One region of the Streptococcus sp. HMSC056C01 genome, then DNA from elsewhere that is predicted to be linked to it. Evidence: predicted binding sites of a transcription regulator. Region 1 holds the regulator's gene; the other holds the start of a gene.
The links. Region 1 encodes HrcA, which represses chaperone genes, less so after heat shock. Its sites were predicted from a motif close to TTAGCACTCNNNNNNNNNGAGTGCTAA; they were not measured.

Region 1 (16,010 bases):
TCTTGGAGGGTAATCAACCCAACTACCAGTTGAACCAATAAAACAAAACCAGTCAATCCTCGGACAACTGCTTGTAATCCCTTTTCCTTTTGCCCCTTGTCTAGCGGGAAAAGTTGGGTCAAATATTGGTAATCAAAGGCATGATAGAGGGCCAGCAACTGAAAGAGCAAGAGATAGTTAAATAAAACTACCACTGCTGCGGCTATCCAAGACTGCTCGACAAAGATCAAAGCCAGCAAGGATAGGAAAAGGAGGCGAAAACTGAGGGCAAAAAGATCTCCATTTCGCAGATAAGAACGAAGATAGAGGTTCTGCCAAATCTTGCTCGGCACCTTCTGAACTGCTTTTAGGATAACATCTAGATAAGCTCGTCTCTTGACGCTGTTTGAAATTCCCTTGACTTGGGTAAAGAGGGCAAAGAAGCGAAGCAAGAACTGCTTGCGTTTACTTTCTTGGGCAATCACATAGTCCCAGTCCAGATGATTTGCACTAAAAAACTTGCCAGCCTTTTTCTGAAAAAGGAAATATTTCACGACTCCCAAAAGAAGAACATAAACACCAAAAACCACTAAGCCCAAGCCCATAGCTAAAAATAAAGGAGCAAAAAGGAGCAAAAAGAGAGTCTGTACACTAACCCAAAAGATGAAGGAAACTAGGCTTTGCTTTTGGATATGTTCTCTCACTTCTTCTTCAGCTACTAAGAGAAAGAGCTTATCAGGCGCTTCCACATAAGTCGCTATTCCTCCCCAAAGTAAGAGTAAAACAGAGACAATCCCAATTAAACCTAGGATTGGTAAATGATTCTCAGGGAAATGCTGAAGCAGTTGACTATACTGATAGGCTAGAAAACCTACCAAGACCAGTAAAAACAAGACAAAGTGATCATTGAGCACATAACGCAGATAACCGACACACTCTTTACGAAAAGCCTGCTTTCGCTTTAGAAACAAGTCTTTCATCGGTCCTCCTCTTTGGTCAAAGCCAAATAGATATCATTGAGACTTGCTTCTGGCATGGCAAAAGCTTGTCTCAGCTCTTCAAGATCCCCTTTAGCTCTCACTTGACCTTTGTGAAGAATGACAAAAGAATCACACATTTTTTCAGCAGAGTCAAGAACGTGGGTACTCATGAGGATCGACTTCCCTTTTTTCTTTTCTGCTTCTAGAAGATGAATCAAGTCCGAAATCGCCAAGGGATCAAGACCAAGGAAAGGTTCATCTACGATAAAGAGACTCGGATCCACGACAAAGGCACAGATAATCATGACCTTCTGTTTCATCCCTTTTGAAAAATGAACTGGGAACCAATCTAACTTCTGGTCCAAACGAAACATTTTTAAAAGAGGTTCTACGCGTTCAAAAGCTAAATTTTGCTCAATACCATAGGCCATGGCAACCGTCTCAATATGCTCTCTAAGAGTCAATTCCTCGTACAAACTAGGAGTTTCAGGAATGTAACCAATCTGCTGACGATATTCTCGAGGATTAGCACGTAAGGTTAGACCATCGATACTTATTTCTCCACTATAAGGTGTCAACAGTCCAATAATTTCATTGATGGTCGTTGATTTCCCAGCACCATTGAGACCAATCAAACCGACTAACTGCCCACTTTCAACGGTAAAAGACACATCTTTCAAAACAGGGACATGGACATAGCCACCTGTCAGGTTTTTAATTTCTAACATATTTTCTCCAAATCTGGTATAATGTAGCTATATTATATCAAAATTCAATACAGTAGAGGTAGATTTTATGTCAGATTGCATTTTTTGTAAAATCATCGCAGGAGAAATCCCTGCTTCAAAAGTATATGAGGATGATCAAGTTCTTGCCTTTCTTGATATCTCTCAAGTGACCCCTGGTCACACCTTGGTCGTACCCAAAGAACACTATCGCAATCTTTTGGAAATGGATGCTACAAGCGCTAGCCAACTGTTCGCACAAGTACCAAAGATTGCTCAAAAAGTCATGACAGCTACCAAGGCTACTGGTATGAATATCATCGCAAACTGCGAGGAAGTAGCTGGACAAACTGTTTTCCATACCCATGTCCACCTTGTCCCTCGTTACAGTGCAGATGACGACCTCAAGATTGACTTTATCGCACACGAACCAGACTTCGACAAACTTGCCCAAGTCGCTGAAACTATCAAAAATGCTTAAGGAGTCACTATGAAACTATCAAATTTACTACTTTTTGCAGGCTCTGCAGTCGGTTCCTACCTCCTCGTTAAAAATCGTGAAGCTATCACTGAAGAAGTTTTAGATACTACTGATCGCGTTGAAGCCATTAAGGATGACTTGGATATCATCCAAGATAGCCTGCAAATTATCGACCAACAAAAAGAACTTATAAAGGAATATCAAAAAGATTTGACCTACAAGTTTAAAGTTCTGGAAAAAGACCTTCAAACGAGACTCGCTGTACTAAAAGAAATGCAGGAAACTGAAGAAAAATAAGGAAAAGAAAAACTCCAACTTTCCTTTATTCCCTTTAAATCCATTTTGGGTTAGCAGATCCTAACAGGACAGGGAGGACATGAAAATGAAACAGTTTTTAAAAGTTCTGACGCGGATCATCCTGATCGTTTGTGGTGCTCTCTGCCTTCTTGCAGCTCTAGCATTTCTACTAGTGGCCAATCTTTTCAAGGCCTCACCAGGTGATATTCGAGAAGGAAATGAATCCTTAAGACAAATCTTCATCTCCCTTGACATGCCTCCTGAGAAAGTAGAATCAAATGGAAAGTATCAATTCGAGGGTGGAGGCTTAGATTTTTATGTGACTTTCTCAGATGAGGTCATCAATAGCAACCCTGTCCTAAAAGAAAGTCCCAACCTCACTAAAAACCGACTCAAAGTCTATGTCTTAAACACAGGAGATATTTCCTACCATTCAGTAGAAGACAACTTATTCAATCATGGTTTATTCCAATTTTTAGAGGAGGAAAGCAGGAAGTATTTCCAAGAAATCGGAAAGAAATCAAATCCTTCTTACTTTATTCTATCTTGGCAGGATCAGGAAAGTCTGAAAAAGGGAATCGCATTCTATGAAAAAGCTTTGAACTTGGTGGATATTCAGGATAATTCGGCGACTAAGCGCATTGATACCGTCACAGTTAAGCCTGGCAAAGAAGCGGAGTTCAAGCAACTCATCCAGGATATGGATGCGGCAGGCTTACTCAAGCAAAAGTATAAATAATAGGCTAACTGGAAAATGATTTTTCGACGCTAAATTTTCAAAGATAACACAAAAAGAGCCATTCGGCTCTTTTCAGATTGAAGACAAACACCATTTGGAATGTTTGTCTTCGGTCTGAAATCCTCGGCTGACCCGAAGATTTTTTCTATTTCTTAAAGCCTAAAATGCCGTAGACCGGTGAAAATCATAGTCAAGCCATGCTTATCATCTGCGATAATAGACTCCTCATCACGGACAGATCCACCTGGCTGGTTCGACCCAGTCCAACACTGGGTGTTATGTAGTCATTCGTCATGATGATATCATTTGATTTCACGTATTTGACAGCCTTCCAAGCAAAATTAAAAGTTCTTCTTTTTTATTAATATTATTTAAATCAAAACTAAATAATATGAGCTACGAAAGAAAATAATCGTAAAAATTTTCCATCATTCAAAGCATTAACCGCTTGTTATAATATGTACTTATGGTTATAAAATAGTTAAATCATACTTATCAATTCGCTCTTCGTCTTTTTTTATAACAATATGAATATCAACTTCATGTTGAAAACTATATGATTCAAATGCAAGTTTCAGTAACTGGAGTCGTTGCATAGAATTTAAACTTCCTTCTTTAAATTGAATATTCCCTCCTATAACAGAGCAAACAACTGCCTTCCCATGTGCATTATCATCTATAAATTGACAAAGTTCATATATCATCGAAAAGTAATCTGTATACGTATTTAATTCAATATTATTGGTATTTGTATACTCTGCTATCCTCAATAGAAAGTAATTATCGCAAGCGATAATTCTTTCCTCTGATTCTTTTAGTTCATTCAGTCTTTGATTATCTATACAATTGTTATCTCTAAATTGAAACTGAACTGATTTTATTCGTATATCAGCCTGATCACAATCTAAATTTCTATCCATAGGTATTACTTTTATAAATTTATTGAAATCTTCATCAAATATATTCCCATAATATATATTTAAAATTAATTTTGAATCTTTACTAACATAACGATATAAATATTTTTCTAGTATTTTATCTAATACGTATTTATTCCAAAACCAAGCTCCCAACAATGAAAACATAACAATGGCCAACTCAAATTGTAGAAAATAACATTTTGGAATAATAAGTTGCAAAAACTGTAAAAAACTAAATATTGATGCCCAGGGGAAGAGCCACTTCAATATATGTTGGATGATATCTTGTCTTTCTTTCTTTTTTTTCAAATTCATTTTTATTTTCCTAAATTTCTATAATAGTATTTTGGAGGATTCTGCTTCATAGTGTTATCTTGATTATGTAATCGTTTATATTTTATTGCATCTAAATCAACCTCACAAATATCAACATGAGTATTTTTGGCACCCTTATGGATTGAAATCTGCCTTCTATATTCTTCCTTATACGGGCTAAACACTTCAACCCCCCCTAGCTGTGAATAATTGGTTATAGTTGACACAGCCATCAAATCACGTGATAAACTTTCTGCTATCTGTTTATAATACTTAATATCCTTATTATTAGTAATTAAATGTACTACCTCTGGTTCTTCTTTTGATATTTCATACTTCAAATCTAAAGAAGCTGCTTCATAACAATTTAATACCGCATGGGTACTATCCTTGAATTTTACTATATGCTGATTTTCCCAATCGGATGAGTCAGGAATATAAATTTCCCAATTTTTGTTACGACTGAACCTACTTCCCTGAAATATTTCATATTCAATAGGTGAAGGGTATAATTTTGGTAGTAAAATAATCTCCGTATCTTTATATTCTTTCTCTCCTTTCAACACTTTAAAGGGTCTAATAATAAATGTTAAATTTAATACTTTATTCTCGTTCTCTAGATAGATAAAATCCAAGCCACCAATTACTAATATTTTTGTTTTTCTAGCAAACCTGACAAGTGAATATATTTCTTGCAATGGTATACCTTGTTCAGGATACAATAAAACATCTGTTTTATTCCTATCTGCTTCATTTAGCGTAAGTATAATGTCTTTTATATTGGATTTATTTTTTGAATAATCTTCAAAATATTTTAGTCTCTGACTATATGTTTCAAAATTACTCTGAGATAGCACAATTTTTTTCTTATAGTTATAATCCCCAATTTTTATTCCGTCATTACCATCAAAAACAATAATACCTTTTTCATTATGATAATTATTTCGAAAATTCTTTTTTACTACATCCAAAAAATTTTTGTCAACATTTGAAACAACTAATGATCTAGAGCAACTAAATTCAGCCAATTTTCTTAATTGCTTCTCAAAATAAAATAGACTGTCCTTTTCAACTATATTTCTTAATTTATATCTTGGATATCGAAAGTACTCTTGTATTTGATATAACGAAGTACCATATCGAGCTTTAAAAGTATGTTCAAGATTATTCTTGAAATTTGATAGAAAAATCTTAAACAACTTACTTTTTGGCTCTACATTTTCTTCTAGAGACTGGAGCCTTTTCATAAATTCTAATTTATCCAATTTAATACTAGATTTTTTTGCCAATTCTTCACACAATAGAATTTTATTTGAAACTAATTCAATTATAATTAACTGATACCAATAATCAAATAAATTCAAAAAAAATTCATCATCAACAAATGAGTAAAAGTATTTAAGAAACTTCTTTGCCAAGTTTACATTCTCTTCATCAATGTCCTCTTTAAGATTCCAAAAAATATAGTTGAATACCGTAGAAATAGTCCGACTAATATACTTTTTATCTCTGACTATTGTAAATAAGTCTGAAATTTTCGTAAGTCCTTGCGTTAAGTTATAGGCATTTTCAAATTCTTTATCATATTCATTAGGGTCTATTAATCTATAACTATCACTGGAAAGTTGTTGAGTTTCTTTCGCGAATTTATTCAAATAATTGATATCGTTCCGTTTATTAACAATAAAAAATAATGTTTTATCTTCACTAAGTTTGACGGACTTCTTCTCATTTAATTTAAGTGAATCTCTTATTTGTGTGATTTTTGCTTTTATATTATCTATTTCAGGCAAGTCTCCTGGTTTATATTTTTCAGAAACATCTGTTTTTACCAAAAAAACAATATCATCTACATATCGACTATAGTTTACTGGATAAAACGTTTGCTTTATTTTATTGTCTAAATCTAATAGATAAAAATTGATTAAAATGTTGCTGGGTAAAAATCCAATTGGCAAAACTGTTTCAGAAACTAAATTATTATCTACTTTTGAATCTTTTAAAAAATCTCTTATTCCTTCTAACTCATTATACTTTTCTATAATCTTAAAAATATACTCTGTAATAAATTCAAAATTCTTTGTATAATTTTGTCCTAATTCTTCTACTAATTCTTTTTTTAACTTTTCGACATTTACATTGTAATAACATCTTGACAAATCTGTTTGTACATATATGCCTGTTTCTTTTTCTTCTATCCATTGACGCATCTTATTAAAATTCGAATCTCTGAATTCAGAATAAGCATCGAAATATGGGTTAAAAAAACTACTTTGAGATTGAGAAAGTCTATTAGCATATACATCATCTTTAAGCCTACTATCAATTAATCTAGCAACAGTTTCTAACCAAATTGCACTCACAATAAAATCTTGTAAACTTATCTGAATAAAATAATTAAATTCGATCTTTCCTGATATTTTTTTAGATGAAGAAAAAGTAACAACATTGTGAGATTGATTTTCAGATTCTTCTCTAACTTTTTTATACATTGAAACTGCTTTAATTTCGTCTAAGCAAGGCTCAATTGTCTGACTTATTAACTCCTTCTTAATAGAAGAAATTCTTGAAACAAGCATATCTAGAAGATTTTCCTCTTTATCTCCACTAAACCAAGCTGACCAATTGTAAAACATTCTCTTGTTGTATTTTAACTCATTTAAAATTTTTGTAGCTACAATTTTTTCATTAACATCATTAATATCCATATTGTTTTTATCTATCAATTGATTATACCTCTTCACTCTCCATAATCTTAGTATATCAAATTTTTTTTGCATTTAAAACTTAAATATAATACTTGCAACAAAAAACATCCAATTTCTTGGATGTTTCAAATTTAAGACAAAGTCCTTAGAACTCAAGTTTCTAAGGGCTTTTCTTTTTATGGTTTCAAGCCAGTTTTTCTCATAGAGAAAAACAAGAAAACCACCAGCTATGCTGGTGGCTGAAAAGGCTTCTAGCTTCCATTTATTTTTTCAAGTATAATCTAATTGTTCAGGTTAGATAAAGGAGGAAAAATAAATGGCTAAAACCAGTTACAGTTTATCACATACCAAATGAATGTGCAAATATCATATAGTTTGCACACCTAAGTATCGCCGTAAGGCGATATATTACAAAGTCAGGTCGGATTTGATAGATATTATTAAACATCTATGCCGTTGTCGTGGCGTGGAGATTATCGAAGGTCATATGATGCCAGACCATGTACACCTGCTTGTACTGATACCTCCCAAACTTTCGATTTCCGATTTTATGGGGTATCTCAAGAGTAAAAGTGCATTGATGATATTTGATAAGCACGCTCATTTAAAATATAAGTATGGAAATCGAAAGTTCTGGGCTAGAGAATACTATGTAAGTACCGTTGGACTAAACGAAAAGACCGTAGCTAAATATATTCGCGAGCAGGAAAAGAATGACATTGCACTCGATAAGCTGAGTGTAAAAGAATATGAAGATCCGTTTTCTGATGGTGGATTTAGAATAAGGTAAAAGCCCGTTGTGACGGGCATTAGTCAAGTAATATAGCACGACCTGAACGAAGTTCAGCGAGCGTCTTTAGACGTCGCTGAAGAGAAACGGCTTATAGCCGGTGTACAAGCCACCCGTTTTCACGGGTGGTTATGATTCATTCTCCTTCAAAGGCATCTTTAATATGGTCAAAGAAGCCCTTTTTCTTAGGATTGACTTTTAGATCACCAGCAACTGCGAATTCTTTCAAGGCTGCTTTTTGGCGGTCGTTCAAGCCTGTTGGTGTTACAACATTAACAGTAACGTATTGGTCTCCAAGGGCACCACCACGAAGACTTGGAGCTCCCTTACCACGTAGGCGGAATCGTTTACCAGTCTGAGTTCCTTCTGGAATGACTAATTCTACATCACCATGAACTGTAGGGATGTCTACTGTATCACCAAGTGCTGCTTGAACAAAATTGAGGTTCAAATTGTAGAAGATAGTGGTTCCTTCACGTTCAAACTTATCGCTAGCTTCAACTGAAACCACCACGTACAAGTCACCATAAGGTCCACCGTTAAAGCCAGCTTCACCTTGACCAGCTAGGCGGATCTGTTGACCTGTTTCCACACCAGCAGGGATTTTTACGTGTACGCTATGGGCTTGTTTTTCATGACCAGTTCCATGACAGGTTGTACATGGATCTTTGATTTCTTGACCACGGCCATGACAGACATCACAGGTTACTTGGCGACGCATCACACCGAGCGGTGTTTGGGTGTCAACATTAATCACACCTGAACCATGACAGCGTCCACAAGTAACTGGACTTGTTCCAGGTTTAGCACCAGACCCATTACAAGTACGACAGCTTGCTTCACGATTGTATTTGACTTCCTTTTCAGTACCAAAAATAGCTTCTTCAAAAGTCAAATGAACGCGATACTGGAGGTCGTCACCTTGACGAGGGGCATTTGGATTACGTGATGCACCGCCACCACCAAAGAAGCTTGAGAAGATATCTTCAAATCCGCCAAAACCACCTGCTCCATCGAAGCCACCGAAACCGCCAGCACCACCAAAACCACCATTGGCACCCGCAGCACCGTATTGGTCATAGGCAGCACGTTTCTGTTCATCGCTCAAAGTTTCATAAGCTTCTTGAACTTCCTTGTACTTGTCCTCAGCTCCAGGATCCTTGTTGATATCTGGATGATATTTTTTAGATAATTTCCGATAGGCTTTCTTGATCTCATCTTGAGACGCATTTTTCGAAACGCCCAAACGGTCATAAAATTCAGTATTGTTCATACAAGATACTAAGAGCGAACAGAAAGCGACTGAAATTTAGGAAACCGACAAGAAATCCTGATTTCTTAGGAGGTTTATCTAATTTCCAAGCTTTCCGCTCGAGTTCAATTCCCCGAACGCTCTTTGTTCCTTTCTATTGATGTTGTGAATCAAACCACGAATTTAGGTCGGGTTCAATTCCTTTCTTTCATATTGAATTAGAAACTTTGGAACCCGTGTTCAGTTGCAAACACTCTTTGTTCCTTTCTATAATTTATAAGTAAATCTTTAGAGGCTGTTTTCTAAACTCTGCTTCACTTGATCAAACTCTTGGTCCGATAGAGTAAATATCAAATCCTCTTCTGCATACTCCTTGTGCTCTTTAAAATAGTTGTCCGTATTTTCTGCCAGCCCTAAACTTAGAATCACTTTTCTTGCAAACTCTTGGTACGCAAAACCGATAGCCGTAATGATTTGTTTATCTTGCACAACCAGTTTGGGTTGGAAATTCTCACGAGGAAGAAATTCAAAATAGTCAAAGAAGTTTTGCCAAATTCCACCTGTAAATTTCGTATCCTTCAACAAGCCTGCTTTCGCCAATAAAAGAGGCGCTGAAGAAATGGCTGCAATGAGGATATCTTGCTCACCAAGGCCCCTCAAGAACGAAATCAATTTCTCATCGCGTAGAGCAGGACCTATATTCACCATTCCTGGCAAAATGATACAAGAATAATCTTCTAGGTTTATTTGATCCAGTGTTTTGGTCGGTTGACAGGGCAAACCATCCTCAGAGACCACCTTCGAGTGATCTGAAGCGACATAATCAATCGTGATATCAAAAGACAGAGCTAAAGTACTCGTTAAAGCGGTTATCTCATAAAGAGAAAAATTAGGATAAATGATACAAAGTACTTTTTTCATACGCAACATCCTCTATTTTACCGAAAAACAGAGGCTGGGTTGCAACCTCTGGATTTCTTCTTATCATTACGACGTTCAAAAACAAAGTCGATTATACTATGTTTTTGAACTAGTAAGGCTGAATTGAGTTTCGGATTAAAGGAATCCTAAAATCTCGGAACCTTTCTTTATTTCAGGAGGTTCCGCTAAAACAATCCACTGGATTGTTTTACTTTTCAGTAAACTCTCCGTCTACGACGTCATCGCCTGCGTTTCCTGTTGCTTGTGCGCCTTCTGCTCCTGCTTGAGCTTGTTGAGCTGCTGCGGCTTGTTCGTAGAGTTTAACGGCAAGTCCTTGAGCTTTTTCGTTCAATGCTTCAAGTTTTGCTTTCATTTCGTCCAAGTTGTTGTCTTCTTGGGCTTTCTTAAGCTCATCGAGGGCAGCTTGGGCAGCATCACGTTCTGCATCGAAGACTTTACCTTCAGTTTCTTTGATTGTCTTTTCAGTCGCAAAGATTGCTTGGTCTACTTCGTTACGAAGGTCAACTTCTTCTTTACGTTTCTTATCTGCTTCAGCGTTAGCTTCTGCATCTTTCATCATGCGGTCGATTTCTTCGTCTGTCAAACCTGAGTTTGATTGGATAACGATTGTTTGTTCTTTTTGAGTTCCAAGGTCTTTGGCTTTAACAGATACGATACCGTTCTTGTCGATATCGAAAGTTACTTCGATTTGTGGGATACCACGAGGTGCAGCTGGGATATCTGTCAATTGGAAACGTCCAAGAGTCTTGTTATCTGCTGCCATTGGGCGTTCACCTTGAAGAACGTGGATATCAACGGCTGGTTGGTTGTCTGCTGCAGTTGAGAAGACTTGTGATTTAGATGTTGGAATAGTTGTGTTACGGTCGATGAGTTTTGTGAAGACTCCACCCATTGTTTCGATACCAAGTGACAATGGAGTTACGTCAAGAAGGACAACGTCTTTGACATCACCAGTGATGACACCACCTTGGATAGCAGCACCCATGGCAACAACTTCATCAGGGTTCACTGATTTATTTGGTTCTTTACCAGTTTCAGCCTTAACAGCTTCTACAACGGCAGGGATACGAGTTGAACCACCGACAAGGATGACTTCGTCGATATCTGACAAGCTCAAACCTGCATCTGAAAGAGCTTGACGAACTGGAACTTTTGTACGTTCTACAAGGTCACGAGTCAAATCGTCAAATTTAGCACGAGTCAATGTCATTTCCAAGTGAAGAGGTCCAGCCTCGCCAGCAGTGATGAATGGCAAGCTGATTTGAGTTGAAGTTACACCAGAAAGGTCTTTCTTCGCTTTTTCAGCTGCATCTTTCAAACGTTGAAGGGCCATCTTGTCTGTTGACAAATCAATGCCGTTTTCTTTCTTGAATTCTGCTACCAAGTGGTCGATGATTTTTTGGTCAAAGTCGTCACCACCGAGTTTATTATCCCCTGCAGTTGCCAATACATCAAAGACACCGTCACCCAATTCAAGGATAGATACGTCGAATGTACCTCCACCAAGGTCGAATACCAAGATTTTTTCTTCTTTATCAGTCTTATCCAAACCATAAGCAAGGGCTGCTGCAGTTGGTTCGTTGACGATACGTTCTACTTCAAGACCAGCGATTTTACCAGCGTCTTTTGTTGCTTGACGTTGAGCATCGTTGAAGTAAGCTGGAACTGTGATAACTGCTTTAGTTACTTTTTCACCAAGGTATTCTTCAGCGTAACCTTTCAAGTATTGAAGGATCATAGCTGAGATTTCTTGTGGAGTGTATTCTTTACCGTTAGCAGAAACTTTTTCAGAAGTACCCATCTTAGATTTGATAGAAATCACTGTATCTGGGTTTGTTACTGCTTGACGTTTTGCTGCGTCACCAACGATGATTTCACCGTTTTTGAATGACACTACAGATGGAGTTGTGCGGTTTCCTTCTGGGTTTGCGATAATTTTGCTTTCAGTTCCTTCAAGAACTGCTACTGCTGAGTTTGTTGTACCTAAGTCAATACCGATAATTTTTGACATATGTTTTTCTCCTTGTTATTTTTTCTCTTTTTTCTTTTTGATACTCTTCTTAAGTGGCGACGTCGTCAGAGCTTGACTTCGTCAATCTCTTTGACTAAACTTTGAGCCTAAGGTCTCAAAGTTTGCGAAGATACCGCCACGGCGAAGAGTATCGCCTTTGGTTCGCTTCGCTCACTATTGGCAAAGCTGAACCATTGTTTATCTTTCTTTCATAGTTTATTGTCGTTTCGGACAAGGTTTCAATGTATATAAGTTGCGACACGAGAAGTCGAAATCGATATTATTTCGACGACGAGTTAGTAAGGAGGCTAGGCAAACGCCATAGCGATTGCCGTTTTCTGACGAGTTGCTTTAGCTACCGTCAGAATTGCCTAGTTATAAACCACTACCATAGCCGGTCTTAGGATGCGGTCATGAAGTTTGTAGCCTTTTTGGAAGACTTGTGCGATGGTGTCTGCTGGATGTTCGTCATCTGCTGGAACTGTTTGAATAGCCATGTGGTAGTTATGGTCAAATTCTCCATCTGCTGGGATTTCTTCGATCCCTTCTTCTTTCAGAGCATGTACCAAACTTTCTTGGACCATTTCCAAGCCCTTCTTCACATCATCTGTCAACCCTTCGACGGCAAGGGCACGTTCGAGGTTATCAAGTGATGGCAAGATTACTTTTGCCAAATCTTGACTGCGATAGCGTTGCAAGAGTTGGCGCTCTTCGTTGGCACGGCGCTGAATGTTTTGCATTTCTGCATGAGCACGAAGGTATTTATTTTCAAATTCTTCGGCACGTTCATTGGCCAAGTCCAATTCAGACTTTTCAGGTCTTGTTTCTTCAGCTGTTTCCACAACTTCCTCTTCTTTTACTTCTTCATTTTTAATATCTTGGGCCATTTTCGCCTCCTTTAATGATTTCAATCTTAATTCACTTCATAGTGATTACTGCTGAGATAGCGGTAAAAATCCGTCAACTTCATAGTCAAAACTCGATTAACTACATTGAGTTGATTGACCAATTGTTGATAATCCAGATTAACTGGACCAATAATCGCCAGAATTCCAAACCCACGATAGGGAATCAGGAACTTACTGCTAATCACTGCTAAGTCAGCAAGACAAGATTCTTGGCTATCAGCAACTCGGACACTTTGCATCTGGTCGCCAATCAGATTCTCTCGAATTTCCAAAGCTACCTTTTGTGGCTGATCAAAAAATTGATAGGCCGCTAAATTAGCGAAATTCAAAAGATTGACTTTGCCAGAAACCACGATATTTTCATTGAACATTTCTTTGAAGATATGCTCAATAAGATCCATAACATTATCCGTTGTTGTGAAGTAACGTTGGATAATTTGCGGAATCTCCGTCCGAATCTTGTAGTGAATATCCAAAACAGTCTGATCCAGGAAACGTTCTTGAATCATGGTCTTGAGGCGGTTCAAATCCTCCTGCAAGAAATTTCTCGGAATCAAAAACTGACTGGTAACTGTTCTAGACTCATCAAGCGTAAAAACAGCAAGAGCTGTATGTTGCCCGAGGACAACAATATCAAAAGCTGTCAGCTTCTGCCTACTTGGTTCTACATCCAGTGCTACAACCGTACAACCACTCAAGTCTGACAAAATTTTCGTCGCCTCTTGAAGAATATCCTCTAGCTTGAAGAATTCTTGATCAAAGGCTTTTACAATCTCATAAACTTGATTTTCAGCTAAACGGTCAAAGGATAGGGAGTGTTTGACATAGTATTGAAAACCAGCCACACTCGGCATCCGACCACTGGAAGTATGAGCCTTTTCAAGTAAACCTTGCTTTTCTAGAGCTGCCATGTCATTTCGAATGGTAGCACTACTAGAGTTGATAGACTCTTGCAAGGCTTTGGATCCAACAGGTTCGTGCGTTTTGGTAAAGATGTCAATAATCAGATTTAAAATATTCTGCTGACGTTCTGTAACCATCTCGCTACTCCTCTCTGATAGATCTTTTTAGCACTCGAGGCATCCAAGTGCTAACTTATGATTCTATTATACACCCTTAGAAAAGAATGTCAAGACAAAAACTCAAAAAATTAGCACTCTTTTGTCAAGAGTGCTAAAAATCGGTCTGAGGACCTAAAAAATCATCTTATATTCACAAGATATTTCTTTTTAAGTCTGTAAAAACTATAGATTAGATAGGAAATCATGAGGGCATAAAGGGCAAAAATAAGGAAGAAAGATTGAGAGAGACTTTCGCGAAACAAGCTCATACAAATAACTAGACCGCCAGAGATAGAAACTATAGATGGACGAAGTCTAGATTTCACATCGGCCCATTGAAGACGATTGTCCATGAAAGATTGATCATTTGAATCTACATCACAAGTTGCTTTTCGAAAAACAGTATAAGAACAATTTTCCACAAATTCCCATCCTCTATCCTTAATACTTTGTAAATCTACCTCATTTTTTCTAAGGTAGCTAGTATTCCACACACGGTAAATCACATCATCTGGTCGGCATTGTTCAAAATAGAAAAAGCCAAAACGATTCGATTTAAATTTCCAACCTTTCAAATGCATCTCATGTAAATAATCTTCTACCTTATCCAAATCAAAAATGGTAAACATTCGAAATTGTACTTTGCTATTCATTGTCTAACCTCCAAAATGGTTTTATTTATCAGATAATTCTTTCCACTTTTGAAACAATCTCCAAAAAATATAAGAAATCTGAATCGTGAAAACTATCAATAAAGTACAGTCTATGATAACAATCAAAAACATTCCCCAACTGAAAGAACTACCTCCACTGACAAACTTTGAGAAAACCGGTAGTAGCGCTAAAAAGAGAAGCAAAATAGGAAGCATCCGCATTGTTAAAATCTTCTTGACCATTGCTAACTTCCCGGCCGCGTCATTATAAATTTCAAACTCGGCATCCGACTCAACTCCAGAATAAAGCTTTCTAAAGTAGGAAAAACCATTAAAGTCTGTTATATGCTCCCACCCACAATCTTTAAATAGTTGTAAATAGGAAGCTCTCTCTGACTTTTTCATAGGATAAAAGTCCAACTGATAAACCACCTTCTCCGGTTGGCACTTTTCAAAAGTATACTTAACCGCAACTACTAAGTTAGAATAACTTACTTCCTTAAGTTTCCAGCCCTGAGCATGCATTTCTCCGAGATAGAGAGCCTCTTTATCATAATCCGCAATGGTAGCAATTCTATAAACAACTTTCTTTTCCATCAAAGCTCCTCCCGACTGTTTCTATAGAGCCGTTCAATACGTTTCAACTCAATGTCTAAAACTTTTCGGCCCAAGTCTGTGATCTGATAGATTTTTCGTTTTTCCTCTTCTCGGACAAAGGAAATCAAACCATCCTTTTCCATCTTTGACAGGGTTCCATACATAGTCCCAGGACTAATCGAAACCTGTGAATCTGACATCTCTTTGACCTTTTGCGTAATACCATAGCCATGATTTTCCTTCTGCAGACAGAATAGAATATAAAATCCCGTTTCAGTCATGGGAAGGTAGACACGCCTAATCTTATCTGTTAATTCCATTTAACCAGACCTCCTATTTAGTTCGATATATCGCACTTCGTTATACAAAATATATCACACCTCGATACAAAATGCAAGAAAAAAAGATCGTCCTCACGGACAATCTTTCTGATTTATCATTAGTAAAGATCTAGGTAGTTATCAATTTCCCATTGTGAAACAAAGGTAGCGTAGCTTGCCCACTCGATACGTTTGGCTTCAAGGAAGCTAGTATAGATGTGCTCACCTAGGGCTGCTTTAACCACTTCGTCTTCTGTCAAAGCTTTCAAAGCATTGTGAAGAGTTGATGGAAGGTCTGTGATGCCAGCCTCTTTACGCTCTTCAGCAGTCAT
Region 2 (16,010 bases), on a different contig from region 1:
GAATCATCACCACCCGTATTGGATACAATAGCAGCTGGCAATTGAGAACCAGTCCATTGTTTCGAGATATTATTTCCAGCAACAACTTGACTAGAAACACGGACATGGGCCTTGGTAGTCAGATGGCTACCCACTAATTGACCCTTGATTTCATAGATACCTTCAGTCTGACTAAAGTTCTCAGGAACCTTGTCCCAAAGGACATCTTTATAGACAGTTGTTCCATTAGAATGATAAGCACGAACACTAGATGGCAATTGAACAGTTTCACCCTTAGGAAGAGTAAGGCTGATTTCTTCTGCAACCTGCAAACCTTCAACAGTTACATTGGCAAGAGCCTCAATATCTGTACCTTCGACATGACCTTTAAGGGTAAAGCTATGATAGTAACCAAGTTCTTTGGCATCTACCTTGTCCCAAGTTACAGAAACTTTACGAGGTAAGCCCTTATCAAATTCTGCTCCGATTTGATCAGGCAAATTCGGTTGCTGATTGATATCTGTAGAGATTGAAACAGGATGAAGCTTGACAATTTTCTTGTCTACTGTATTTTCTTTTATCACAAGTTCAGTTGCTACAGACTGAGTCTTATCAGTTTGATTGTCAATACGAGGAGTGAGGGTTACACTACCTTTCTTGTAAAGAAGCAAGTTCTGACCATTCACCTCAAGATGAGCACCATCAGCTGACTTAACTTCCAAATGGATATCTGACGCTGAAAATTCAGTCTGTGAACCATCCTCATAATGTCCAATGACATGATAAGGGAGAACTTGGTCTTCTGTTGCATTTTCTTTTCCTTCAACACTTACTTCCAAGCGTGTCAAGGCAGGCGCTTCTTTCACAAACTGAATCAAGTAAGTTTGAACTAAATCGCCCTTCTGGTCACTCAAGAATACAGAAGCCTGATAATCATTGGCAGCTGAGGCTTGTTGAACTGTTACCTGATAGCCTGTTGTCTGTGCACCAACATTTGGAATCTTAGAAGTATAAGGAAGGGATACTCGGTAGTAGGTCTTTCCAGGCTCAAAGTTTTCAAGAGTCTTATCTCCAACCGTGAGACCTGTAACAGTATTTTCTGTTTCCTTATCACTTGCGATAAAGGTTGCCGTAACCTCGTAGTCATTGCCTTCCAATTTACCAGTTGCTTCAGTACGTCCACCTTCTTTGGTCAAGGCAGATGGATCTTTCAAGGTCCAAGAAACGACATCCGCATCAACCAAGTTACCATCTGATAAAACAGCCGTAACAGTCTTGTCCAAATTTTCAACAGCTGTACCAACTGGGACAGTTGCTACTTTTGGCAACCACTTATCAAGCGCAACTACCTTGACAAGGGCTTCAGCCTTGGCTTCGAGTCCTTCCACACTACCAAGGACTTTTTTCTCACCAGCACTTGAAAGGAGATCTTCTGGGATGTCCCAAGTCACAGCTTTTTCTTCGACACTACCATCGCTATAAATAGCTGTCACAGTCTCTGGCAATTTAGGATTTTCGCTGACATCAGTTCTTGCTTTCACAGGGGCAAAAGCGACAAAATGGCGATTTTCTTTCTTGCCTGAAACGGTTGTGACTGTTGCCTGATCTGAAGCCAAGCCTGCAGAATCCGCATAAAGAGTGAATTTACCTTCTTTTTCAGTAGATTTTACAATGACAACACCTTTACCATTGAAGGCTTTTCTTTGCCATGTACCATCTTTCTGAGCCTTATAACGTTCACGGCTAGCTTGTTCCCCATTGTCCACACCGACGATTTGGCCTTGGCCATGAAGATTGAAATGAACAAGATTATTGGCAGTTGGTACAACATTGCCGTCTTCATCAACGATTTCATAATGGATATAAGACAAATCTTTGCCATCTGCAGTGATGACATGCTCTTCCTTGGTGAGACGAACTCTAGCTGGCTCCCCTGCTGTTGTCACACTATCACGCGCAATCTCTTTTCCATTTTCATCGCGAGCAATAGCTGTTAAGGTACCTGGTTTATAGTCCACCAACCACTCAAGATACAATTCACTTGGTTTAGCTCCCTCGTGATAAGGGCGCCCATCTTCAGTTGTTTTCTTAACAAATTCTTTCTTACCAAGGGACTCGTTGTTCAAGAACAATTCTACGCTAGCAGCATTTGAGAAGGTCCGAACTGGAACCTTACCATTGATGAGCATATTACGTTCCTTGAGCGTTTCTTCAGTCCAATTCCAGTGAGGCATGATGCGAACAGTTGGTTTTTCTTTGGCACTATACCATTCACTACGGTAAAGGTAGAAATCATTCTTAGGCAATCCTGCCGTATCAATGATACCAAAGTAAGAGCTTTTCACTGGTGTATTATCTTGATTATGCCATGGTGTAGGTTCACCGATATAGTCAAAACCAGTCCAGATAAACTGACCTGCATAGCCAGCACGATCACGGTCAAAGGTCCAAGATTCAGTAGCTGTTCTACCCCAGGCTACACGATCATTACCATAGTCTGATTGTTCATAGTGACGATTTGGACGATTGTCGTGCCAGAGTAAATGAGCAGGATCAAAATAAGAATCTCGAGTTCGAGTTGCTGAAGAAGTTTCAGAACCGTAGATTAACCAGTCTGGATGGGCTTTACGAACAGCATCGTAAAAACGCTCTCCATAGTTCATACCTACAGCATCCATGATTGCTGCTAATTCTAAGAACAAGCCTGTAGAAGCACGACTGAATTTATTTTCACCCATAGTCACATAGCGCTCTGTATCAATTGCTTTGATAACAGCTTTCAAACGCTTGGCTGTTTCTAGTGAACGAGCTCCACCATCAGCCTCATCAACTTCATTACCGAGTGACCACATAACGATAGATGGATTATTTTTATCACGTTCGACCATGGTTCTCAGGTCAAAATCAGACCACTTTTCACCCTTCTTAGCTTCTGGGTGAGTTGCATCTTGGTCAAAGAAACGTCCATAGTCATACGTTTTCTTACCACGATACCAAGTATCAAAGGCTTCTTCTTGGACCAAAAGTCCTAGATTTGCTGCAGCATCTAACAACTGTGGACTTGCTGGATTGTGGGTTGTACGGATAGAGTTAACTCCCATATCTTTTAGGAGTTTTAATTTTCGGTAGGTTGCCTTATAGTTTTCTTCTGCCCCCAAGGCTCCATTATCATGGTGAATACTAACTCCATGGAATTTCATTCTCTCACCGTTCAGTGAGAAGCCTTCTTTAGCTGTCCAGTTGAAATAACGATAACCAAAAGTATCTTCTGTCACATCAACTAGCTGCCCTTCATTATAAACCTTGGTTTTTAGAACATAGAGCTGAGGATGGTAGCTTTTTGTTGTCCAGAGAGTTGGTTTATTAACCAAAATCGTTTGCTTAAAGTCAGCTGTCTCATTTCCTGATAGATTCTTAGTTACAGAACGAACCAAATCTGAGACAGCCTTACCTTCCTTAGTAAAAATCTGTTGCTCCACAAATACCTTGGCTAAAGTCTTAGCAGTATTTTTGATCTTGCTTTGAATTTGTGTTTCAACATTGCCATCTTTTTGTTCAGCTAATTTTGGAGTTGTGATATGATTTCCATTTTCAGCCACCTGTACCTTGTCACGATAGCTCAGAGTCACATCACGATAGATCCCACTTCCTGAGTACCATCGACTACTTGGCTGCTTATTAGTAACTTGGACCGCAATGGTATTTTCACTACCATCTTTATTTAAAAATTCAGTGATGTCATATGAAAAATGATTATAACCACTTGGATAATGACCGACAAATTTGCCATTTACATAAACCTTAGAGTCCATGTAAACTCCATCAAAATTAATACGAACATCCTTGTCCTTGGCAGCTTCGTCTACAGTAAAGGTCTTACGATACCAGGCAGTCCCACCATTTAATTGACCACCCTCATTTCGAGCAGGAGACTTGTGATCAAAATCAAAATAGATACTCCAGTCATGAGGAAGGTTCAACTTAGACCAGTCATGAACATCCACATCTTTCTTAGAAAAATCACCCTGAGCGTTTAATTTAAAATACCAGTCTTTGTTGAAATTTTGTTTTCTTTCCTGTAAAAGTTGGTCTTCTTTTTCCTTCTCTTTTGTGGCTTGAGGCAATTCACTTGCCGAAGCTTTTTCTTCCTTGCTTTTATCGTCCGTTACAGGTTTATTCTGATTAGGTGTATCAGAATGTTCTTCTCGAACTGTTGGCTTTTCAGCACTTGCTTTTGAAACTGTAGACTCTTTCCCATTCGCTTCAGCAGCAGATTTTTCAGTTTTTTCAACTTTGTCTTCTTTAGGGCTGACTACTTCTGCTTCCTTTTCTACCTTAGGGCTTGTTGCCTCAGTTACCTTTTCTTCACTTGCTGGTTTTGCGGATTCAACAGTATCATTTTCTTCTTCAGTAGCGTTATCTTGTGGGCCATTTTGCTCAGCTTTTGCAATTGCTGCAGCAACCTCATCTGGAAGCTTATCTAAAGGTTGAACTTGATGAATCGTTTCCTCACTGGGACTTGCTGTTTCGGTTTCAGCTGCTTGAGCCACCTGAAGACCAAATATACTAGCTCCAATCATAACTGAAGCCGCACCAATGGCAAATTTACGAATACTATAATGACACCGTCTTTCAAAAAATCTCTTATCCATTATTGTTCCTTTCCAATGTTCTAGTAAGCGATTACATTTTACTCCAAAAAATAAACCTCCCTCTAGACGCTTACTTATTTTATCCATATAAATATTGATACTTTTAATATATCAAAATAGTAGAGTTTTTTCAATAATTTGTAGAAATTTTACTGTAATTTTATTAAAAGAAGTGCAAGAAAAAAACAAGTTCATTTTTGAGAACTTGTTTCTTCACTATATAAAATCAATGCTTGTATTATCTATCCAAACTACGCAATGCCGCCTGATAAGTCTGCTCCATCAGCATGGTAATGGTCATAGGCCCAACTCCACCAGGTACAGGTGTGATATGGCTAGCGATTGGTGCAACGGCATCATAGTCAACATCTCCACAGAGCTTGCCATTTTCATCTCGGTTCATCCCCACATCAATAACAACAGCCCCAGGTTTGACAAAGTCAGCAGTCACAAACTTAGCACGACCGATTGCTACGACAAGAATATCCGCCTTAGAAGCTACCTTGGCAAGATTGTGTGTTCGTGAGTGGGTTAAGGTTACAGTTGCATTCTTAGCTAATAACAACTGGGCCATTGGTTTACCGACGATATTTGAACGACCAATGACAACTGCATTTTTACCTTCTAGTTCAATCCCATACTCGTGAAACATTTCCATGATACCAGCTGGAGTTGAAGGGATCATAACTGGATGACCAGACCAAAGGCGCCCCATGTTGAGCGGATGAAAACCATCCACGTCCTTTTCTGGATCAATAGCCAATAAAACAGCTTCTTCATCGATGTGTTTTGGTAATGGCAACTGCACCAAAATACCATGCCAAGCTGGATCTTGATTGTATTTGGCAATCAAGTCCAACAATTCCTCTTGGGTAATGGTCTCCGGAACTCGCACGACTTCACTTTGGAAACCTGCAGCTATCGCTGAACGTTCCTTGTTACGAACGTAAACCTGACTGGCTGGATTTTCCCCAACCAAAATAACCACCAAACCAGGCACCAAACCTGTCTCTTCCTTCAATTTCGCAGTCTTTTCAGCCAATTGTCCTTGTAGCTTGGCTGCTAAAGCCTTGCCATCAATAATCTGTGTCATGTGTTTTCTCTTTTCTAACAAATATCTTCTATTATATCAAAAAAACACTTGTCCCTCTAACACTTCTTACCTAAGAGACCTTATAGTCTGAAACTATAAGAAAAAGCCCACTTGGAGCTTTTCATGATATTCTTACAAAACCTTACTCAAGAAATCCTTGGTTCTTTGTTCTTGGGTTTGTTCAAAGACTTGCTCTGGAGTTCCATCTTCGACAACAACACCGTCAGCCATAAAGATGACGCGGTCTGCCACTTCACGCGCAAAGCCCATCTCATGCGTCACGATGACCATAGTCATTCCTGACTTAGCAAGTTCTTGCATAACCGCTAGTACTTCCCCTACCATTTCTGGGTCTAGGGCAGAAGTCGGTTCATCAAAAAGTAGGACATCTGGTTCCATGGCAAGACCACGAGCAATAGCGATACGTTGTTGCTGCCCACCAGACAAACTTTGTGGATAAGCATTTGCCTTATCTGGTAAACCAACTTTTTCCAAGAGCTCATGCGCTCTCTTCTCAGCAACTTCCTTACTTTCCCCTTTGGTCTTGATAGGAGAAAGCGTGATGTTATCCTTCACTGTCATATTGGGGAAGAGATTGAACTGTTGGAAAACCATTCCCATCTTTTCACGCATGGCAAAGAGGTCGTTTTTCTTATCTGTAATGTCTACTCCTTCAAAGATAACCTTTCCTTTTGTCGCTTCTTCGAGGAGATTCATAGAGCGAAGGAGGGTTGACTTACCGCTACCAGATGGTCCGATAATGACCACAACTTCCCCTTTTTTGATTTCAAGATCAATACCTTTTAAAACTTCATTTTTTCCAAAGCTTTTATGAAGGTTTTCAATTTTTATAAGCGTTTCAGTCATTATTTTTTCTCTCCTTGTCCCATACGATTTTCAAAAGCTTTCAAGGCTAGTGTCAAGATAGAGGTCATAATCAAGTAGTAAAAGGCTGCAAATAAAAGTGGAGTTAAAGGCAAGTAGGTGGTTGTTGACACCGTAGTAGCTCCATTCCACAATTCCATAACACCGATTGCTGACAAGAGTGAACTATCCTTGATAATGGTAATAAACTCATTCCCCAAGGCTGGCAAGATATTCTTGATAGCCTGTGGCAAGATGACATAGCGCATGGCATTTTTAGGACGAATCCCTAGAGAGTAAGCCGCCTCTAATTGTCCTTTAGGTACTGCATTGATACCAGCACGAACTGTTTCTGATACATAGGCACCACTATTCATAGAAATAATGATAATCCCTGGAATCAAACGTGAAAAATCAACTCCCAAAACTCCAATTTGAATAGTCGGGGCATTGATATGCATAAGAGCAAAAGCAATCATGATCTGAACCATCATAGGTGTTCCACGGAAAATCCAAATATAAACATTGGCAAGCCAAGCTATGGGCTTTATTTTAGAACGTTGAGCAAAAGCCAAGACTACCCCTAAAATTGTCCCCAAAAAGACAACCAAAACAGAGATCAAGACTGTTACAAGAGCACCATAGTTAAAATATGGCAGATATTTAGGTAAAAAAGAAAAATTCATAAATCCACTACTTTCTAATTTCTAACTTAAAACTTGTATGAGTATAACATGTTTTGAATAAAAATGCAATCTTTTTCCTTTTATTTTCAATAAAATTTCAAAGAAAACAGAAATAGTGAGAAATCTTAGTTTTTTCTAGTCAAGTGGATACTCTTTATGGTAAAATAGTAACGATAAGAAATGGAGGAGAATCAAAATGGAATCACATTTGGTTAGAATCATCAACCGCCTAGAAGCAATGACAAAAGATGGTGGTAACTTAAAACGTAACTTTGAGCGCGAGGGAGTTGTTGTAGCTGAAGTTGCTTTTAACCATGATGAAGAAAATGGCCCAATCTTTACACTTCGTGATGTTGAAGCGCGTGAAACATATACTTTTGACAGCATCGACTTGATTGCGATGGAAATTTACGAACTTCTATACTAATAATAGATATACAGAGGTTGGGACAAAAGATCCCGACCTCACTTTTTATTAGCAATCAAACTTTGACGCGGTAGCTGATTGGACTTTTCGTTCGTCTTTTAGACTCCCAAAACTCCTAATCATCTTCGCGGGGCTGGGACTACGAAATCGAGACTTTGTCTATCGATTTCTGTCCCACCGCCTTTCACCAACGAGAATCCTTTTTGTATGACAAATAGGATTTTTTTCTTGCTATCAAAATATTCTCCAGATTAGCGCTCTACTATTTATAGTGCTAGTATCCAATCTTTTTACTTGAATTGCCCAATAATCATGATATAATTAAATTATATACTTGTTTGACTATTTTTGACCTTTTAGATTTAGTCAAGACTAAGAAAGAAATGAGGTGGCGGTATGCTCTGTCAAAACTGTAAAATCAATGACTCAACGATTCATCTTTATACCAATCTCAATGGGCAACAAAAGCAAATCGACCTTTGCCAGAATTGCTACAAAATTATCAAAACAGATCCTAACAATAGCTTGTTCAAGGGCATTACAGATTTAAACAACCGTGATTTTGATCCCTTTGGAGACTTCTTTAACGATCTCAACAACTTTAGACCTTCTTCTAATAACAACAATATCCCCCCAACTCAGTCAGGGGGTGGATACGGTGGAAATGGGGGTTATGGTTCCCAAAATCGTGGTTCTGCCCAAACCCCACCACCAATCCAGGAAAAAGGACTCTTGGATGAATATGGTATCAATGTCACTGAGATTGCCCGTCGTGGAAATATTGACCCTGTAATTGGCCGTGACGAAGAGATTATCCGTGTCATTGAAATCCTCAACCGCAGAACAAAAAACAACCCTGTCCTCATCGGTGAGCCCGGTGTTGGTAAGACAGCTGTTGTCGAAGGTTTAGCTCAGAAAATTGTTGACGGTGATGTTCCCCATAAGCTTCAAGGCAAAGAAGTCATCCGCTTAGATGTCGTTAGCCTTGTTCAAGGAACAGGTATCCGAGGTCAGTTTGAAGAGCGCATGCAAAAACTCATGGAAGAAATTCGTGAGCGCGAGGATGTTATTCTCTTCATTGACGAAATTCATGAAATTGTCGGTGCTGGTTCAGCAGGAGAAGGGAATATGGATGCAGGAAATATCCTAAAACCAGCTCTTGCTCGTGGCGAACTCCAACTGGTTGGTGCTACTACCCTCAATGAATATCGCATCATCGAAAAAGATGCTGCCCTTGAACGTCGTATGCAACCTGTCAAAGTTGATGAACCAACCGTTGAAGAAACCATTATTATCCTGAAAGGTATCCAAAAGAAATACGAAGATTACCACCACGTTCATTATACTGACGGCGCTATCGAAGCGGCCGCTACCCTTTCTAACCGCTACATCCAAGATCGTTTCTTGCCAGACAAGGCCATTGACCTTCTAGATGAAGCTGGTTCAAAAATGAACTTAACCTTGAATTTTGTAGATCCTAAGGTCATCGACCAACGCTTAATCGAAGCAGAAAATCTCAAGGCACAAGCAACCCGCGATGAAGATTTTGAAAAAGCAGCCTACTTCCGTGACCAGATTGCCAAATATAAGGAAATGCAAAAGACCAAGGTAACGGATCAGGATACCCCAATCATCAGCGAAAAGACGATTGAACACATCATCGAACAAAAAACTAATATTCCAGTTGGTGATTTGAAAGAAAAAGAACAATCTCAACTCATCAACCTAGCAGATGACCTCAAGGCTCATGTTATTGGTCAAGATGATGCAGTTGATAAGATCGCTAAGGCTATCCGTCGTAACCGTGTTGGACTCGGTACTCCAAACCGTCCAATCGGTAGCTTCCTTTTTGTTGGTCCTACCGGTGTCGGTAAAACAGAACTTTCTAAACAGCTGGCCATCGAACTCTTTGGTTCTGCTGACAGCATGATTCGCTTTGACATGAGTGAATACATGGAAAAACACAGCGTGGCTAAACTCGTTGGTGCCCCTCCAGGATACGTAGGCTATGATGAAGCAGGTCAATTGACTGAAAAAGTTCGTCGTAACCCCTACTCACTAATCCTCTTGGATGAAGTTGAAAAAGCCCATCCAGATGTTATGCATATGTTCCTTCAAGTCTTGGACGATGGTCGTTTAACGGATGGTCAAGGTCGTACTGTTAGCTTTAAAGACGCCATCATTATCATGACCTCAAATGCAGGTACAGGTAAGGCAGAAGCTAGTGTTGGATTTGGTGCTGCTAGAGAAGGCCGTACTAACTCTGTTCTTGGAGAATTAGGCAACTTCTTTAGCCCAGAATTCATGAACCGTTTTGATGGCATTATCGAATTCAAGGCCCTCAGCAAGGAAAATCTCCTTCAAATCGTTGATCTCATGTTAGATGATGTCAATCAACGTCTCTCAAGCAATAACATCCATTTAGATGTAACAGATAAGGTTAAGGAGAAACTTGTAGACCTTGGTTATGATCCAAAAATGGGAGCTCGTCCACTACGTCGTACCATTCAAGATCATATCGAAGATGCGATTACAGACTACTACCTTGAAAATCCAAGCGAGAAAAACCTCAAAGCCGTCATGACTAGCAATGGTAAAATCATGATTAAATCAAAAAATAAATTGGAAACAGTTGACTCAAATGACTAATTCCACATACTAAAAGAATGTTCTTACTTGACAGTAAGAGCATTCTTTAATATGATAGAAAGAAAGCGCACACATAAAGGAGAAATTTATGACAAATCCAACCTTTGGAGAAAAAAAAGAGGGTGTAACCTACAAAACTAGATATGGTGTTTATGCAGTCATCCCTGACTCAGCACTTGAAAAGATTATCCTCGTTCAAGCTCCAAATGGTGCATGGTTCTTGCCTGGTGGCGAGATTGAAGCAGGTGAAGATCATTTTGAAGCTCTCAAACGAGAACTGATTGAAGAATTAGGTTTTACAGCTGAGATTGGCACTTATTATGGACAAGCAGATGAATATTTCTATTCCAGCCATCGTGATACTTACTACTACAATCCAGCCTATCTTTACGAAGCTACTTCTTATCAAGAAATCCAAAAACCTTTGGAGGACTTCAATCATCTAGCTTGGTTCCCAATCGATGAAGCCATTGCTAACTTAAAACGTGGCAGTCATAAATGGGCAATTGAAGCCTGGAAAAAACAGCATCAAGTTTAAATTAACTTTTCCAATTTTTCCAAAAAGTGCTATAATAGAAATAGAAACACAGGAGGAAAGCCTATGAAGCTCATCAACACTACTAATTCTCACTCAAACCTTGTTAAAAGCCAACTGGAGAGTACCGACGCTACACTCGTAGAAGTCTACTCTGCAGGCAACACTGATGTTATCTTTACTCAGGCACCGCTTCATTATGAAATCCTCATTTCCAATAAACATCGTGCTATCCGCGAACAAGAAATAGAAAAAATCCAAGAATTTTTCTTGAATCGCAAGATCGAAAAGCAAAATATCGATGAAGCTAATATCAAGACCCTCTACTCTGAAAAATTGATTGAAATCTCAATCCCAACAAAATAAAACTTAGCAATATTTGGACAACACTCTAAAAATTCTAACTTTTTAGAGTGTTCTTTGTCTGTCTAATCCTATATTCTAAAATCAGATTCAGTGTTACAGAAAGAGTTTTCTAACAATCCTTCAACTTACTAAGTTTGGTAATATTTTTGTAAAAACTCGGTACTTGATCATCAAAACAATTAATTTTACTATTATAATTTACTAACATTAAAAAAGGAGCTCATAAATGGAGAAAATAGTATACAGAAAAGCAAGGCTAGACGAATACCAAAAAATTGGAAAAGTAATAGCCGATAGCTTCTTTGATTATCCATTTTTAACTCTAATCATAGATGATCTCAAGAAACCTGAAAACTATCCTGCTTTTTTAGAACTATTGGAAAGTCTCCTGACTCGCCTCTATATCAAAGAAGAGACCTGTTTAGTAGCTGAACAAGACGCAGAAATCCTAGCTGTCGCCTTATTACAACAAAATGATTTTTCTATCCTATCTTACTTGCTAAATGGTGTCATAAAACTGTTTCGCTACATTAGTCCTCGAAATTTTTTGAAGTATCTTGATTTAGTAGACCGTTCCGAAGAACATTTGAAAAAATCTAATAGCTTTGACTGGTATTTGATGCTCCTTGCAGTCAATTCATCCGTTAAAGGACAAGGTGTGGGCAGTGCTTTTCTTAGAGACGCAGTTGAGCCTTATGTCAAATCCAAGGGCTGCAAGCGCTTAGGACTCATTACCAGTACAGAAAAAAATGTTCCATTCTATAAAAAGAATGATTATGAATTGCTAGATTTTATGGAGTTAGAGTATGGGGCTAAGTCTATTGGAAACTGGGCTTTTTTAAAAACTATCAATAAATAAAGTAAAAAAGGAGTTTAAATCAACTCCTTTTTACTTTATTTAACTGCTTCTTTCAAGGCGTCAACCTTATCCAAGCGTTCCCATGGAAGATCGATATCTGTACGTCCCATGTGTCCATAAGCCGCAGTTTGACGGTAGATTGGACGTTTGAGATCAAGCATTTGGATGATTCCTGCTGGACGAAGGTCAAAGATTTGACGCGCTGCTTTTTCAAGCTTGCTTTCAGCTACTGTTCCAGTACCGAAGGTATCGATACGAACAGATACAGGTTGAGCTACACCAATGGCATAAGCCAATTGAACTTCTGCTTTCTTAGCGAGACCTGCAGCAACGATGTTTTTGGCAATGTAGCGAGCTGCATAAGAAGCTGAACGGTCAACCTTAGTTGCATCTTTACCAGAGAAGGCACCACCACCATGGCGTGAGTAACCACCATAAGTATCCACGATGATCTTACGACCAGTCAAACCTGAGTCTCCTTGAGGTCCTCCGATAACGAAACGACCTGTTGGATTGATGAAGAATTTAGTTTCATCGTCAAGATAAGAAGCTGGAATCACTTCTTTGATAACCTTGTTAATCACGTCCTCATGAATTTGTTCATTGCTAACTTCTGGATCGTGTTGAGTTGAAATAACAACTGTATCCACGCGCACTGGCTGGTCATTTTCATCATATTCAACAGTAACTTGTGATTTAGCATCTGGACGAAGATAGCTAATTTCACCAGACTTACGAAGCTCTGCCAAACGACGAACCAACTTGTGGCTGAGTGAGATTGGCAATGGCATGAGTTCTTCAGTTTCATTAACTGCAAAACCAAACATGAGACCTTGGTCTCCAGCTCCAATCAAATCAAGTGGATCTTGATCCGCATTTCCACGAACTTCCAAGGCTTCATTAACACCTTGGGCAATATCTGGAGACTGCTCAACAAGTGATGGGTGAACTCCTACTGTTTCAGCTGAGAATCCATACTCAGTGTTGGTATAGCCAATCTCTGCAATGGTATCACGTACCACACGGTTAATATCTACATAGGCATTGGTTGAAATTTCACCAAAAACATGAACTGAACCAGTATAAACAGCTGTTTCAGCAGCAACGTGGGCTTCTGGATCTTGCTCTAAAATAGCATCCAAGATAGCATCTGAAATTTGGTCTGCAATCTTATCTGGATGCCCCTCAGATACAGATTCAGACGTGAATAATTTACGTTCTGACATAAAAATGTCCCCCCTTAAAAAATATTCGTTATAGAGTTACAAAGTACTGGTAGAGAATCGATAAACGACCTTCACTACCACCTTATCGGGACCATATAACCTAACTATTATAACACGAATCTTTAAAAAATACTCGTATGATTACTATTTTTCTTAATTGGAAACTGTTTTCTAATCTTAGCCAAATAAAAACTCTTAAAGTGGATAGGATTTCCAACTTCAAGAGATTTCTTAAAAACTAATTATTTTCTAGATAAAACTCAAAACGTTCTCCGACGTATTGGCTCTTTACATACTCAAAAGCTGTACCGTCATCAAAGTAAGAAACCTGAGTCAGTCCTAAAATAGCATGCCCCTTTTCTACTTCCAGATAATGAGCAATCTTTTCCTTGGCTAAGCGAGCATAAATAGTCTGGTGAGATTTACCAATTCGATAACCATGTTTCTGTAAGGTTTGAAAGAAGTGCTTGGTTACTTCTTCTTTCTTGAAATTTTTGATAAATTTCTCAGGAATAGAAGCCACCTCATAGACCACAGGAACTTGATCTGCATAACGAACACGTTCCATCCGAATAATATTTTCAGTGGCCTTGATCCCTAATTTTTCAACTTCTTGCTCATTCGGAATAGTCCGACGATAGGAAATCAGATGACTCGATGGTGTTTTCCCCTGCGCCTTCACGATTTCCGTAAAACTGGTCGTTCCACGCATTTTTTCCTGAACACGAGTACTAGAAACAAAGGTCCCGCTACCCACACGACGCTCCAAAACTCCTTCCTCGACCAAAAGGGAGATGGCTTGACGAAGGGTCATACGGCTAACCTCAAATTCCTCAGCTAAGTCTCTCTCGCTTGGGAGTCTCTCTCCAATTTTCCAATTTCCCTCATCAATGTCTTTCTTGATTTGGTCGTGGATTTTCATATAAGCTGGTAACATGCTTGCTCACTTCTTTTCTTTATTTTTTCCATTGTACCCTATCTCATGGGGAAAAGTCAAACTGCACTTGTTTGGTTGGTAATTCTGGGGCATTTATGATAGAATATTCAAGAAGATATTTCTTTTAAGAAAGGGAAAAGATGACCAACATTTCAACTGATTTGCAAGATGTCGAAAAGATCATCGTACTGGACTATGGTAGCCAGTATAACCAACTTATCTCACGTCGTATCCGTGAGATTGGTGTCTTTTCAGAACTAAAAAGTCACAAGATTTCGGCTGACGAAGTCCGCGCTATCAATCCTATCGGGATTGTACTTTCAGGTGGTCCAAACTCTGTTTATGAAGAAGGCTCATTTGATATTGATCCAGAGATTTTTGAACTTGGAATTCCAATTTTAGGAATCTGCTACGGTATGCAGCTATTGACTCACAAGCTTGGTGGTAAGGTTGTTCCTGCAGGTGATGCTGGTAACCGCGAATACGGTCAATCAAAATTGACTCACACAGAGTCTGCTCTTTTTGCGGGTACTCCAGATGAGCAACTAGTTTTGATGAGCCACGGAGATGCTGTTACTGAAATTCCAGCTGATTTCGTTCGTACTGGTACATCAGCTGACTGTCCATACGCATCTATTGAAAATCCAGATAAGAAAATCTACGGTATCCAATTCCACCCAGAGGTTCGTCACTCAGTTCACGGTTATGATATCCTTCGTAACTTCGCTCTCAATATCTGTGGTGCCAAAGGTGACTGGACTATGGATAACTTCATCGAGATGCAAATCAAACAAATCCGTGAAAAGGTTGGAGACAAACGTGTTCTCCTTGGTCTTTCAGGTGGTGTTGACTCTTCTGTTGTTGGGGTTCTCCTCCAAAAAGCCATCGGCGATCAATTGATCTGTATCTTTGTAGACCACGGTCTTCTTCGTAAAGGAGAAGCTGACCAAGTTATGGATATGCTTGGTGGTAAGTTTGGTTTGAACATTGTCAAAGCAGATGCTGCTAAACGTTTCTTGGATAAACTTGCTGGTGTGTCTGATCCAGAGCAAAAACGTAAGATTATCGGTAACGAGTTTGTCTATGTCTTTGATGATGAAGCAAGCAAACTAAAAGATGTGAAATTCCTTGCGCAAGGAACTCTTTATACAGACGTTATCGAGTCAGGTACTGATACTGCTCAAACTATTAAATCTCACCACAACGTTGGGGGACTTCCAGAAGACATGCAGTTTGAACTCATCGAACCTCTTAACACTCTTTACAAGGATGAAGTTCGTGCTCTTGGTACTGAACTTGGTATGCCAGACCACATCGTATGGCGCCAACCATTCCCAGGACCAGGACTTGCTATCCGTGTCATGGGGGAAATCACTGAAGAAAAACTTGAAACTGTTCGTGAATCAGACGCTATCCTTCGTGAAGAAATCGCCAAAGCTGGTCTTGACCGTGATATCTGGCAATATTTCACTGTTAACACTGGCGTTCGTTCAGTAGGGGTTATGGGAGATGGTCGTACTTATGACTATACCATTGCTATCCGTGCCATCACTTCTATCGACGGAATGACAGCTGACTTCGCTAAGATTCCTTGGGAAGTTCTCCAAAAAATTTCAGTTCGTATCGTAAACGAAGTTGACCACGTTAACCGCATCGTCTATGATATTACAAGTAAACCACCTGCAACTGTTGAGTGGGAATAGAGTTTCCTATAAAATAATAAATAATACTGCTGGA

Region 2: a site for HrcA is predicted at 7,953-7,979, ahead of HMPREF2795_RS01405 (ATP-dependent Clp protease ATP-binding subunit). Genes of this name have one in related genera too.

What each region holds. Positions count from the first base shown of each region.
Region 1 covers NZ_KV804207.1:149,354-165,363, forward strand. The annotation lists gene HMPREF2795_RS06765 (ABC transporter permease) at 1-959, opposite strand, end outside; gene HMPREF2795_RS06770 (ABC transporter ATP-binding protein) at 956-1,687, opposite strand; gene HMPREF2795_RS06775 (HIT family protein) at 1,755-2,165, shown strand; gene HMPREF2795_RS06780 (hypothetical protein) at 2,175-2,462, shown strand; gene HMPREF2795_RS06785 (hypothetical protein) at 2,548-3,201, shown strand; partial or broken gene HMPREF2795_RS10340 (bifunctional phosphoribosylaminoimidazolecarboxamide formyltransferase/IMP cyclohydrolase PurH) at 3,354-3,541, opposite strand; gene HMPREF2795_RS06790 (hypothetical protein) at 3,672-4,436, opposite strand; gene HMPREF2795_RS06795 (RNA-directed DNA polymerase) at 4,439-7,144, opposite strand; gene tnpA (IS200/IS605 family transposase) at 7,500-7,934, shown strand; gene dnaJ (molecular chaperone DnaJ) at 8,071-9,207, opposite strand; gene HMPREF2795_RS06810 (DJ-1/PfpI family protein) at 9,475-10,107, opposite strand; gene dnaK (molecular chaperone DnaK) at 10,316-12,139, opposite strand; gene grpE (nucleotide exchange factor GrpE) at 12,511-13,026, opposite strand; gene hrcA (heat-inducible transcriptional repressor HrcA) at 13,053-14,087, opposite strand; gene HMPREF2795_RS06830 (DUF2812 domain-containing protein) at 14,249-14,761, opposite strand; gene HMPREF2795_RS11025 (DUF2812 domain-containing protein) at 14,783-15,358, opposite strand; gene HMPREF2795_RS06840 (PadR family transcriptional regulator) at 15,358-15,678, opposite strand; gene glnA (type I glutamate--ammonia ligase) at 15,798-16,010, opposite strand, start outside.
Region 2 covers NZ_KV804182.1:57,382-73,391, forward strand. The annotation lists gene HMPREF2795_RS01380 (SIALI-17 repeat-containing surface protein) at 1-4,631, opposite strand, end outside; gene HMPREF2795_RS01385 (bifunctional methylenetetrahydrofolate dehydrogenase/methenyltetrahydrofolate cyclohydrolase) at 4,870-5,724, opposite strand; gene HMPREF2795_RS01390 (amino acid ABC transporter ATP-binding protein) at 5,857-6,591, opposite strand; gene HMPREF2795_RS01395 (amino acid ABC transporter permease) at 6,591-7,274, opposite strand; gene HMPREF2795_RS01400 (DUF1797 family protein) at 7,471-7,701, shown strand; gene HMPREF2795_RS01405 (ATP-dependent Clp protease ATP-binding subunit) at 8,098-10,350, shown strand; gene HMPREF2795_RS01410 (NUDIX hydrolase) at 10,439-10,888, shown strand; gene HMPREF2795_RS01415 (DUF1827 family protein) at 10,952-11,251, shown strand; gene HMPREF2795_RS01420 (GNAT family N-acetyltransferase) at 11,478-12,110, shown strand; gene metK (methionine adenosyltransferase) at 12,146-13,336, opposite strand; gene HMPREF2795_RS01430 (GntR family transcriptional regulator) at 13,575-14,273, opposite strand; gene guaA (glutamine-hydrolyzing GMP synthase) at 14,414-15,976, shown strand.